One region of the Leuconostoc sp. BM2 genome, then DNA from elsewhere that is predicted to be linked to it. Evidence: predicted binding sites of a transcription regulator. Region 1 holds the regulator's gene; each other region holds the start of a gene.
The links. Region 1 encodes Rex, which represses fermentation and respiration genes when NADH is low (regulators of the CRP and FNR family bind a similar motif). Its sites were predicted from a motif close to TTGTGAANTANTTCACAA; they were not measured.

Region 1 (4,506 bases):
TTTACGACCAATATAGCGCGAAATCATTCGATTCAGTTATTGCCAGCTATTAAGTCTGCTTTGGCAAGTCAAAAATGGCAGTTGCAAAATATTGATCGTATTGTTGTGGCACAAGGACCAGGTTCATTTACAGGATTACGAATTGGTGTTACTGTGGCGAAAGTTTTGGCAGATACATTAAATACCGAATTAGTTGGTGTTTCTAGTCTAGCTGTTTTAGCATCACAAATTTCGTTTGATGGTCTCGTTGTGCCTCTTTTTGACGCACGTAATCAAAATGTTTTTGCTGGTGTCTATCAAGAAGAAAAGTCAATTTTTCCAGAGTCTCATCAGCCAATCAGCAACCTATTTGCTTTCTTGAAGACGCAGTCAGATAATATTTTATTCATGGGTGATACGACGCCATTTCTTGACCAAATTCACGAACAATTTGGTGATCGTGCGTCAGTATTGACGCCAGAAGATAGTTTACCTGAGGGTAAAAGCATTATCAAATTAGGTATCGCCGCAACACCAACGTCTCATATTGCTGATTTCAATCCCAATTATTTACGGAAAACGCAAGCCGAATTGAATTGGCTTGCAGCCCATCCCGGTGAGGATAAACCAGAAAATTATGTTTTTGAAGTTTAAACGACAACAGCATTTACCGTTTAATTTACCAAAATTTGAGGCAAGACAGGTCGAAATTAATGGTATATCTTTTGCTTTGCGCCGAGCGACACTAAAAGACATTGACATCTTAATCAAAATAGAAGAAGCGGTTTATGAGGGCGTTGCACCGTGGCTATTGCGTGATTTTATGAGTGAATTATCTCGGCCACATATTCGTTTATATTTAGTCGTAGAGCGTCGTGGGCAAATTATTGCTTTTGCGGGCGCAGCGTATCGTTCAGACATTGACGATATGCACATTACTAATATCGCTGTTGTACCAGTCTGGCAGAAACACGGTATTGGTACGATGCTGCTCGAGTCAATTCATGAATTTGCACACAACATGCATATGTCAACGATGACATTAGAAGCACGTCGCTCTAACACCAATGCGCAGACATTATATCGTAAATTGGGTTATGAGCAAACGGAAATTAAGAAAGGTTATTATCTTGGTGACCACGAAGATGCGGTCTCAATGACACTAAATTTTGATAATCAGACGGGCAACAATTGAAGATCTTGATGACATTTGGCAATTAGCAAATGAGTCTTTTGCACCGTCACCTTGGCCAAAAGAAGTATTTGAGCATGAACTGCGTAGTCCACGTTCTATTTATTTTGTGACGACAGGTGGTTTTCTTGGTGCAACACAAATTTTAGATGAGGTTGAAGTTGGTAGTTTAGGTGTTTCGCCGAAATTTCAGCATCAAGGTATTGGACAAGCATTACTGATGGCGGTTTTTGCGTTGCCTAACACGAAGCGCGTACTATTGGAAGTAGCTAATACCAATACGGCAGCACAGGCACTGTACCGCAAATTTGGTTTTCAACCTTATTATCGTCGAGAAAAATATTACAAAAATGGTGCTGATGCCATTATGATGGAGCGAAAAATTGACTAAAATAATTGCATTTGAATCGAGTGCTGATGAAACCAGTGTAGCAGTGGTGGAAGATGGACACATTGTTTTAAGCAATAGTGTTGCAACGCAAATCAATTCCCATCAACGGTTTGGTGGCATTGTACCTGAAGTAGCAAGTCGACATCACATTGAATGGATCACCAGAGTACTTGATGATGCCTTGAAACAAGCTCAGGTCACCCCATCTGAATTAGATGCGGTTGCGGTGACCTATGGGCCCGGATTAGTTGGTTCACTACTGGTCGGATTGATGGGTGCTAAGACATTTGCCTTGGCGCATGACCTGCCAATCATACCTGTTAATCATCTAGCGGGACACATTTCTGCGGCAAATTTTAATCAACCAATCATATATCCAGCTATGGCTCTGATGGTATCTGGTGGTCATACTGAATTAGTCCTAATGAAAACTGAAAATAAATTTGAAGTATTAGGTGAAACAAGAGATGACGCCGCTGGTGAAAGCTTTGACAAAGTCGGACGGTTATTAAAACTCCCTTATCCAGCTGGTAAAACCATTGATGAAATGGCACATCGTGGTAAAGCAACTATTAAATTTCCAACGGCTATGGCTCATGAAGACAACTATGATTTTAGTTTTTCAGGATTAAAGAGTGCGGTCATTAATTATGTTCACCATGCCGAACAAAAGCAAGAAACGATTAACCAAGATGATTTGGCAACGAGTTTTCAAAATGCTGTTGTGGATGCGTTAATCGGTCGTACTGAGCGTGCATTACGTCATTATCCAGTTAAGAGCTTTGTTTTAGCTGGTGGTGTTGCTGCTAATTCCCAGTTGCGTGAAGCGTTGACAACACTTTTAAATGATTTCAATGATACAGTATTTATTCCAGTTCCAGTGGCGTATACTGGCGATAATGCTGCGATGATTGGTGCTGCTGGTTACTGGAATTATAAACAAAATATCTATGCGGATTTGGACCTTAATACGGATCCGGGATTGGATTTTGAACTATTACAATCGTGACATCATTGTGAATGTTTCACTATCTTTTCGCAAAACCCTTAAATATATGGTACAATTACTATGCAAAAGTTCACAAGTGAAATTACTGGAGATATATTATGACGCAACAACCAAAAATACCACGCGCAACCGCTAAGCGGTTACCAATTTATTTTCGTTATCTAACTTTCTTACATGATGCTGGTACAGATCGTATTTCATCATCAGAATTAAGTGATGCTATTAAGTTCGATGCGGCGACAATTCGTCGTGATTTTTCTTATTTTGGTGCTCTAGGTAAAAGAGGTTATGGCTACGAAGTTAAAGCGCTATTGGATTTCTTTGCCAATGTTTTGGACCAAGATAGTTTGATCAACGTCGCACTAATCGGTGCTGGAAATTTGGGACAAGCCTTGCTTAACTTTAACTTCCATCAATCGTCAAATATGCGTATTTCAGCTGCTTTTGATGCCGATGAAAAGCGAACAGGCACTATTTTAGCTGGTGTACCAATTTATAAAATGAGTGAATTGAAGGAACAGATTAGTGCGCAACGTATTAACATTGCGATCTTGACTGTGCCACAAGGTGTTGCCCAAGATATTACAGATCAATTAGTGAGTGCCGGTGTTAAGGGAATTTTGAATTTTACGCCTTTGCGTGTCACGGTACCTGCCAACGTACGTGTTCAAAACGTTGACTTAACCAATGAATTGCAAACTTTGGTGTATTTCATTGAAAATTACGGTTCAATTACGACAGGATTATAAGTTAAATGACAATTTTAAATTTAGATGATCAAGAAAAAGTCTCAGCATATCAAAAGTTTGTGCGTGAAAATCCAAGAGGACAAGTCACACAGGATCCACTATGGGGTGAATTGAAAGCAAACTGGAACCACGTTTATGTTTATCATGAAACAGACGGTCAAATTGATGCGGTTATGTCAGTATTAACAGTTGAGGCTGTTCCCGGAAAAGTTTTAGCTTATGCTGGCCGTGGACCTGTTGCCGATATTGAAGATGTTGATTTAATTAAGGATTTGATTAAGGAAGCTTTAGCAGCATTACCGGATAATGTCTTCTTGTTGAGAATGGATCCTGAAGTACAGTATTCGGATGAGTTGAATCAAAAATATCTTGAGGCAGGCTTCCAGACACGTAATACGCAAGTTACACACATGCATGGTAATATTCAGCCACGTAAGAATGTCGTCTTATACTATGATGGTCGCGGTGAAGGTGCTACGCCTATTACCAATGAAGATGAATTGATGTTGCACTTCAAGCCTAAACTTCGTAATGATATTCGACGTGCATTTCGTGATGGTGTGACAATTACATTTGGTGATAGTGAAGAGGATATTCGAGCACTATTTGATACCTACGTGGCAATGGCAAAAAATCATGGTATCACACACAGACCATTAGATTACTTCCTTCGTATGCAAAAATTATGGGCAGGGACAGGCTTGTTCCGAGTCTACTTGGCTCATTTTGAAGGGCAAGTGATTGCTGGTGGCTTAGGATTTGCTTATGGTGATGAGATTTGGTATATGTATGCTGGCTCTTATCGCGAATTTGGTAAACATAACGCACCAGCCGCCATTCAATATGAGATGCTGAAATGGGGACTGTCACTTGGCAAAATCGAATATGATTTTGGTGGCATTGGTGAATTTGATGTTTCTGATGGTCTCTATAAGTTCAAACATGAATTTGCTTACCACGATCCCAACGCTGAATATATCGGTGAACTCGACTGGGTCGTTGACGAAGAAGGTTATAAGGATTACCTCAAACAATTTGATTAATTATAAAAATTAGCGCCGGTGGGCGCTTTTTTGGTATAATAATAAAGTTTTAAGCAAACAGCATATATACTGTATAATACTGCGACTTTATCACGTTTTTAATTTAATATACTGACTAAATTGCATATATATTTCATACATAG
Region 2 (4,506 bases), on a different contig from region 1:
ATGCAAGCTGATTTACACACCTTTTTTATTCGTAAGACGTATGGCATGAGTGTTCTAGTGGCAGCTGTTGCGGGTAATTCTTACGGTATCCACGCAGCGGAAACATTACCATTGGCGTTTATTGACCAACAGTTTGAGGCTTTGGCTGATGATTTTAAAATCAAAGCTAGTAAGACGGGAATGCTGTCTGATGCAGCTTTAATTGGTACGGTAGTTAAGGCATATCAGACTTACGATTTTGGGCCATTGGTCGTTGATCCCGTTATTACTACGAAACATGGGACACAATTATTAGAAAATGAAGCGTTCAAAGCTTTGAAACAACAGCTGCTACCATTGGCAACTGTTGCCACGCCTAATTTTTTTGAGGCACAATTGTTAACAGGACGAACAATTCAAAGCGAAACAGACCAAGCAGCGGCAGCACGGGACATTCAGGCACTAGGTGTTCAGAATGTCATTGTGAAAGGTTGGCATCATCAAGATGACCAACAAGAAGTTGCAGACTACGTGTTACTAGCTGATGGATCAGATTTTTGGCTGCGCCATCCTTATTTTGATACGACACATATCAACGGTACGGGCGATACGTTAAGTGCCACCATTGCAGCTGAAATTGCCAAAGGACAGTCAGTCGCTAATGCCATTCGTATCGCGCACGATGTGACAACGGCAGCTATTGCTAGCGAAATAGCGGTTGGCCATCAATTTGGTCCAATTAATCATTGGGCAGCTCAAAATATTGATTAAAAAAAGTGTGAGTTGATAAATTTCAACTCACACTTTTTTAGGCTTGGCCTGTGATATCACCATGGACAAGCCGTTTAAAAATATGTCGGTCGGCCCAAGCGATGTTACGACCTTGGAAAAGAAAAGATACAACTGTGCCTAGTCCTAAGGCCACAAGCTGGTGACTGAAAGGGAAACAGACTGCTGAAATACCAATGGCAACAGCAAAGTTACTCATTTGCGCTTTACTAGCATTGCCGTGAAAATAATCAAACCGTAAAATGTTGGTCAAGTCATCAAGGGGATGTAGAATCCAATTGACACGCTGATAAATGGAGATAGCAACACCAATCGTCCACACCGCAAAAATATCGATTGGAAGTAACCACCACCAAGCAAGATGTCGAATGCCTAAGGAGACAAAGAGATTAGCAAAGACGCCAACCAACAAACTAAACGACATGCCAAACACAATATTGCCAATTAAACGGGGCCAATTAAAGTGCATGGCGAGCCACATGTTCAAGAAAGCGACACTCGTAGCAAAAAAAGCAAGGAATAAACTGATCGGCGCACCAGTTAGATTGGATAAATTGGCAGCACCAGCCGTCCAAGGAGCTGATCCCATTGCAGTTGCCACACTCAAACCATTTCCAAAAGAATTGATAATTAAAGATACAACGAAAAAACTAATTTTTTGTTTGTACCCTAACTGGTAAAATTGTCCGTCAATATAATACATGTCGTCTCATCCTCAAGCTAATATATTATCTTATTATAGCATTGTCGTCGTAAAGTGCTTGGTACATTTAGATTGAGAGTTCACGATTTCATAACATTTAGGGCGCAATGTTTACACTTTCTTCAAAGAATGGTTATATAATAAGCCGTAGGCGTAATATTAAAAAATATGCCGATACTGTGATTAAGTACACAATATTATTTCCGTGTTTGTAAGCGCTTGCAAATGTACATTTATCAGGCGTTTAACAAATAAAAATTAAAAGTGTTGCTTTTTCTTGACACTTATTATATACTTAGATTGTTAAGAAATGAGCAAACAAAAAGGAGCACAAATTATGGCAGAAGCAACTGCAAAGAAGCCCGCTAAAAAGGTTTTGACACCTGAAGAAAAAGCTGAATTGACAGCTCAAGCTGAAAAAATGACGGCCGAATTGGTCGAAAAGTCACAAAAAGCTTTGGCAGAATTTTCAACATTTTCACAGGAACAGGTTGACAAAATTGTTGCCGCAATGGCATTAGCTGGTTCTGAAAATTCACTATTGTTGGCCCATGAAGCCCACGATGAAACTGGTCGAGGTGTTGTTGAAGATAAAGATACCAAGAACCGTTTTGCCTCTGAATCCGTTTATAACGCGATTAAGTTTGACAAGACAGTTGGCGTTATCAATGAAGATAAAATCCAAGGAAAGGTTGAATTAGCAGCACCACTTGGTGTATTAGCTGGTATCGTACCAACAACTAATCCAACGTCAACAACGATTTTTAAGTCAATGTTGACAGCTAAGACGCGTAATACGATTATCTTCGCATTCCACCCACAAGCACAAAAGTCATCAGTTCACGCTGCACAAATCGTTTATGAAGCAGCTGTGAAAGCTGGTGCACCCAAGAACTTTATCCAATGGATTGAAAAGCCTTCAATCTACGCTACAACTGCTTTAATTCAAAATCATGGCATCGCTTCAATCTTGGCCACTGGTGGTCCATCAATGGTTAACGCCGCTTTGAAGTCAGGAAACCCATCAATGGGTGTTGGTGCTGGTAATGGTGCTATCTACTTGGATGCAACCGTAGATACTGACCGCGCTGTGTCAGACTTACTTTTGTCAAAGCGTTTTGATAATGGTATGATCTGTGCCACTGAAAACTCAGCGGTTATCCAAGCGCCAATTTACGACGAAGTTTTGGCTAAATTACAAGAACAAGGTGCTTACCTTGTGCCTAAGAAAGACTACAAGAAGATTGCTGATTACGTCTTCAAGCCAAACGCCGAAGGTTTCGGTGTAGCCGGACCAGTTGCTGGTATGTCAGGTCGTTGGATTGCTGAACAAGCTGGTGTTAAGATTCCTGAAGGCAAAGATGTTTTGCTGTTCGAGTTGGATCAAAAGAACATTGGTGAAGCTTTGTCATCAGAAAAGTTGTCACCATTATTGTCAATTTATAAAGTTGAAAAGCGTGAAGAAGCCATTGAAACAGTTCAATCATTGTTGAACTATCAAGGTGCTGGTCACAACGCCGCTATCCAAATTGGTTCACAAGATGACCCATTCATCAAAGAATATGCTGATGCAATCGGTGCATCACGTATCTTAGTTAACCAACCAGATTCAATTGGTGGTGTTGGTGATATCTATACAGATGCTATGCGTCCATCATTGACGCTTGGTACCGGATCATGGGGGAAGAATTCATTGTCTCACAACTTGTCAACATACGACTTGCTTAACATCAAAACTGTTGCACGTCGTCGTAACCGTCCACAGTGGATCCGTTTGCCTAAGGAAGTTTATTATGAAGCAAACGCGATTACTTACTTGCAAGAATTACCATCAGTTAAGCGCGCCTTCATCGTGGCTGACCCTGGTATGGTGCAATTCGGCTTCGTTGGTAAGGTTTTGAGCCAACTTGAATTGCGTCAAGAACAAGTCGAAACAAACATCTACGGTTCAGTTAAGCCTGATCCAACTTTGTCACAAGCAGTTGAAATTGCACGTCAAATGGCTGATTTTAAGCCTGACACAGTGATTTTGCTTGGTGGTGGTTCAGCATTGGATGCTGGTAAGATTGGTCGTTTCTTGTACGAATATTCAACACGTCATGAAGGTATCTTGGAAGATAATGATGCTATCAAAGACTTGTTTACAGAACTACAACAAAAGTTCATGGATATCCGTAAGCGTATTGTTAAGTTCTACCATGCACGTTTGACGCAAATGGTTGCAATTCCAACCACATCAGGTACTGGTTCAGAAGTGACACCATTCGCGGTTATCACTGATGATGAAACACACGTTAAGTACCCATTGGCCGACTATGAATTAACACCTGAAGTTGCCATTGTTGATCCAGAATTCGTGATGACTGTACCAAAGCGCACAGTTGCATTCTCTGGTTTGGATGCTTTGTCACACGCCTTGGAATCATACGTTTCAGTAATGGCCTCAGAATTTACACGTCCTTGGGCTTTGCAAGCTATTAAGTTGATTTTTGATAACTTGGCTGATTCTTATCACTATGATCCAAAGAACCCAACTAAAGAAGGTCAAAACGCACGTACAAAGATGCACTATGCCTCAACTTTGGCAGGTATGTCATTTGCTAACGCCTTCTTGGGTATCAACCACGCCTTGGCCCACAAGACTGGTGGTGAATTCGAATTGCCACACGGTTTGGCCATTGCGATTGCAATGCCACATGTGATTAAGTTTAATGCCGTAACTGGTAACGTAAAGCGTACACCTTATCCACGCTACGAAACTTATACAGCACAAAAGGACTATGCTGACATCGCGCGTTTCCTTGGTTTGAAGGGTAACACAGATGTTGAATTGGTTGATTCATTGATTGCAGCTGTTAAGGATTTGGCTGCGTCAGTTGAAGTTAACCAAACATTGTCAGGCAACGGCGTTGACAAGAAGCACTTTGACGATTCTTTGGATAGCTTGATTGATTTGGTTTACAATGACCAAACAACACCAGGTAACCCACGCCAACCTAGTTTGGCAGAAATTAAGCAATTGTTGAAAGATCAAT
Region 3 (4,506 bases), on a different contig from region 1:
CGTATCACGATATATTTTAAGCGATGATCAATTACAAAACGCAATGGGATTGGAGCAAGCGGTCAGTATCACGGTGAGTTTAATTGGCGGTTTTGCTGGTGTGGGATTATTGGGATTACTACATCAGGATTATGCCGCTTTTAGCTTGATCAATGCGTTCATGTTCATCGTCGCTTGGTTCATTATGACTGTCAATCGTCGCCACTTCAAACAAGCCGAAGCACATATTGAAACAACACAACGTCCAAAATCAACGCAACCCATGTGGCACGACTTAAAGACGACTTTCTCGTATGTTTATCAAGACAAGCTATTCTTCCAGTTAATGCTGTTAGCCACTGCAGTTAATTTTATTGGCACCTCGCTAAATGGCGTATTTAATGTCACGCTTTTACACGAAAAAAGCCTGCTCATTGGTAGTTTTGGCACTACCGTCGCGATGTTTGGTGCTATCTTTTCAACCGGAATGTTGTTAGGCTCTCTTCTGCCCATGCCTTTTCTGAGTCATCTAACAACTAAGCAATTACTAGCCGTAGCGATGACTGGCGTACTAGGCTTAGAGCTCGTACCAATCATTTATCCAAACGGCAGTGTATGGATGATTATTTCCTTTGTCGTTGCTTATTTTAATGCGCAAGTCAATCCCAAATTTGGTGCCATTTTAATGAAACGCATTGATCAAAACCAGCTAGCAAGTGTCAGTGGTTTGCTCAATACATTCGCTTTGTCAAGCGCACCAATCGGTCAGTTTTTGTTCCTCGGTATTGCAAATTTAATTTCACCAAATATCTCGTGGGTAATAATGGCGATTGTGACATTGATGACTGTTGTATACATCATTTTAACCCGTCAACATGACATTGAGAAGGTTGAAAAAACCACTGAAACAGCTATACTATAAGTATTATGAAACCAAGAAAACTCAACATTAAAACAATTCCTGCTCAAGATGTTAACCGTGCCTACCGTTTTTGGCGTGATGTATTCGACCTACCACAATCCGGTCACGCTAGTGGTCGCCACTTAATGATTGATGGTGATGATATTATTTTTGTAGCCGGTGAACCAACTGATCAATTAGAAATGTTGATTAGAGACCATCAAGATGAATTAAAGCAACATCTTCGCAATAATTTTATTCCAATTGTAGGCAAGCCCGAACCCCGTTTTGGCAATAAAATCGCCTTTAAAATCCATGATTCCGAAGGTAACTTAATCACACTTGAGGCAAATCAATAGTTAAAAAAAAACGAGACACAAGTTCTGTATCTCGTTTTTTTGATTATAGTGCTGTGAAGTCAAAGACTTTACGACCAGTAATGTTACCAGCCTTCATCTCATCAATCACGTCATTCATATCCTTGAAATCAACTGTCTCGACGATTGGCTTAACTTTACCTTCAGCCCCAAATTGGAAGGCTTCTTTCAAATCGGCACGAGTACCAACAAGTGATCCTCGAACTTCAATGCCGTCTAATACTGTTTTAGCAATATTGAGTGCCATATCACCTTGTGGCAAAGCAACAGCCACTAACTTACCCATTGGGCGCAAAACATTAACAGCTTGTGAGAAAGCTGCATCATTAACAGCAGTTACTTGTGCGTTATGCACACCACCAGTTAATTCATTAACCTTAGCAACCACATCTTCGGTCTTACGGTTGACCAACACTTCAGCACCGTTAGCCTTAGCAGCAGCCAACTTGTCATCGTTACCATCAATAACGGCTACGTGTGCACCAAATACATTATGAGCATATTGCACAGCCAAGTTACCTAAACCACCGGCACCATGAACTGACACCCATTCACCTGGCTTTGTTTCACCAACTTTAAGTGACTTATACATTGTCACACCGGCACAAGTGATTGATGTTGCTTCAACTGGATCCAAACCTTCTGGTACTTTCACTGCATATTTTGAGTTGACAACAACCTGTTGTGACATTGCACCGTCAATCGTGTAACCTGAGTTACGAACCTTACGGCAGAACGTTTCATTACCTGAAACACAGTAGTCACAAACACCACAAGCATCATAGAACCAAGCAATTGATACGCGATCACCAATTTTAAGATAATCACCGGCACCTTCGCCTAACTTTGAAACACGACCAACGCCTTCATGACCAATAACACGACGGAATTGACCATTGCGTTCACCAATTTCATTTGGATTACCAAAATCACCATTAGCACAGTGCAAATCTGTGTGACAAAGACCGACATATTCAACGTCAACCAAAGCATCACCAAAGCCTAACGCGCGTGGTTGCCAATCATCAATTAAATCAACATACCCATCATTCACTTCACGGACAACTGCTGCTTTCATATTTAACCTCTTTCATATATGTGAATTTATTTACAAGTAAATTGTAACCATAAAATTCATATTTGTAAATAGTTTTTATGTAAAATTTACATAAAATTCTTTTGTAAAGTGACGTGTTTCACTAACAAATGTATAGAGAGCCTCTACGGTTTCTAAAAATAAAAGTTGGATTACGAGAATTTTAAAACTAACTTGCCTAAAACGTGCTGACGACTATGGAATTCTTTCAGATTAATCACATTAAAAGGCGCCACCTCGGCAATATTGACTTTCACATCACCACTGGCAACCATCTGCAACAAAGCTGCTAATTGTTGCCCGTTTGACTTCATGAAACTGTTTGTTACTCTTGGATCATCATTGTTATCAACAATAGACACCAGTCGACCTTCGAGTTGCAACACGTTCAAAGAATCAGTTAAGGTTTTACCACCGATGGTATCAAGAACGACATCTACTTTATCTTTAATAACAGTTGCCAAACTTTCTTTCTTATAGTCAATAACATGTAAATGCGGATTGAAGGACTTCAAAAATACAGCTGATTCGCCGCTGGCCGTTGTATATATTTTCCCCGCGCCGATTGTCTGAGCAACTTGGATCGCGGTAAAACCAACTGAACCAGCACCACCGTGAATCAATACGCTCTCACCAGGTCGTACATCAAAATCAGTCGTCATCATTTGATACCCAGTTTGGCCGCCTAAAGCAACTGCTGCGGCTGTCTCATAACTCACACCATCTGGAATTTTAGCCAATTGCTTGCTACTTACAGCCACAAATTCAGCGTAACTTTTGAGATGTGGTGACGCCGCAACACGATCACCAACATGAAAATCACTTACTTCACTACCTACTGCAATAATGTCACCTGCCACAGACGAGCCATTAATCAGTGGTGTTGGTGCACTAGTTCCCATGACACCTGCACGAAACTTAACATCATAGGGATCAATAGCTGTTGCATGTTGCTTAACCAGTACTTGACTGGGCTTAATGTCTGGTGTTTTGGCATCCGTTACCTCTGCAAAAACGTCGACGTCGCCATAATCTTTCATCTCTATTGCGTACATTTTTTCACACTTTCTTTTCTTCGAAATGTCTGAGTCGCTTTCACATACATTGTAAGCTAATTAACCGCTAAAATGTTAATTTTGGTTCAAATTTTTATAAAACAATTAGAAAGTCACATAAAAAAACATCACAACATTAGGAAGTCAAAAATCCATGTTGTGATGTTTTTTACTGGTTGGCTCAACTACTGCTTACGGGCTGGAAAAGTAACGTGAGCCATGGGAGGATACCAACCCGTATTTAATTTGTGATTACTTACGTGGATTACCAGAAGTAGTCAATTTGTTTGAAGTAACACTCAATTTAGCGTACAAATCGTTGACAGGCGCATTTGTCCATCCCTTAACACGACCATTGACCAATTGTACATCAATGTTAGTGTAAGTAGGAATTGTGTAAGCTTCTTTATCAACAACTAACTTTTGGAAGGCCTTGATATTCTTAATCAAGCTTGCATCAGAAGTTGAATTCTGTGTGTCAGTCAAATTCTTAGTCAAAGCAGCTGATGTGACATGTCCAAAGTTATAAGCAGCGTTCTTGCTCCAATGTTGGTCAAATGTTGGTACTGTACCTTCACCCCAACCACCATCAGTGATATCCCAATCATTGTTCTTTGCTGACAAAACAATTGACTGCCAAGTAGCTGCATCAACTAACTTGTCTTGATAAAGCTTAACTTCAATACCGGCTGCTTTCCATGCAGCGATGTAAGCTTTTGCTTCAGACTCAGCTGTTGAACGACCTGAACGAGCTAAGTAAGTCAACGTTAGGCGCTTGCCATCTTTAGCGTAGTAGCCATCAGAATCTTTCTTATAACCTGCCTTTTCCAACAAGCTACCAGCTTTCTTGATGTCACCGTTAGCTTTTGCTTGATAGCCCTTGACATTCTTATCATAGAACAACTTCTTAGTTTCTGACTTTGAAACTAATGTGTTGGTTGTCACACGTAGGCCGTTACCATACTTAGCAACAACCGCACCGACGTTTTGTGCATACCCAACTGCCTTACGAACATTGGCATCTTGCAATGGTGTTGAGCGATCTTGAATACTTGTTCCCTTAGAATCTGCGTGTCCTAAGTTAAAGTAAAGTTCCCA

Region 2: the regulator Rex is predicted to act here: its motif matches at 1,649-1,666, upstream of adhE (bifunctional acetaldehyde-CoA/alcohol dehydrogenase).
Region 3: the regulator Rex is predicted to act here: its motif matches at 2,354-2,371, upstream of adhP (alcohol dehydrogenase AdhP).

What each region holds. Positions count from the first base shown of each region.
Region 1 covers NZ_MOWQ01000009.1:31,606-36,111, forward strand. Annotated here, with positions in the region: gene tsaB (tRNA (adenosine(37)-N6)-threonylcarbamoyltransferase complex dimerization subunit type 1 TsaB) at 1-633, shown strand, start outside; gene rimI (ribosomal protein S18-alanine N-acetyltransferase) at 617-1,174, shown strand; gene rimI (ribosomal protein S18-alanine N-acetyltransferase) at 1,149-1,562, shown strand; gene tsaD (tRNA (adenosine(37)-N6)-threonylcarbamoyltransferase complex transferase subunit TsaD) at 1,555-2,571, shown strand; gene BMG01_RS04450 (redox-sensing transcriptional repressor Rex) at 2,670-3,320, shown strand; gene BMG01_RS04455 (peptidoglycan bridge formation glycyltransferase FemA/FemB family protein) at 3,326-4,363, shown strand.
Region 2 covers NZ_MOWQ01000013.1:25,295-29,800, reverse strand. Annotated here, with positions in the region: gene thiD (bifunctional hydroxymethylpyrimidine kinase/phosphomethylpyrimidine kinase) at 1-750, shown strand, start outside; gene BMG01_RS05305 (hypothetical protein) at 788-1,471, opposite strand; gene adhE (bifunctional acetaldehyde-CoA/alcohol dehydrogenase) at 1,809-4,506, shown strand, end outside.
Region 3 covers NZ_MOWQ01000017.1:10,963-15,468, forward strand. Annotated here, with positions in the region: gene BMG01_RS05975 (MFS transporter) at 1-901, shown strand, start outside; gene BMG01_RS05980 (VOC family protein) at 907-1,239, shown strand; gene adhP (alcohol dehydrogenase AdhP) at 1,283-2,335, opposite strand; gene BMG01_RS05990 (NADP-dependent oxidoreductase) at 2,506-3,408, opposite strand; gene BMG01_RS05995 (ABC transporter substrate-binding protein) at 3,661-4,506, opposite strand, start outside.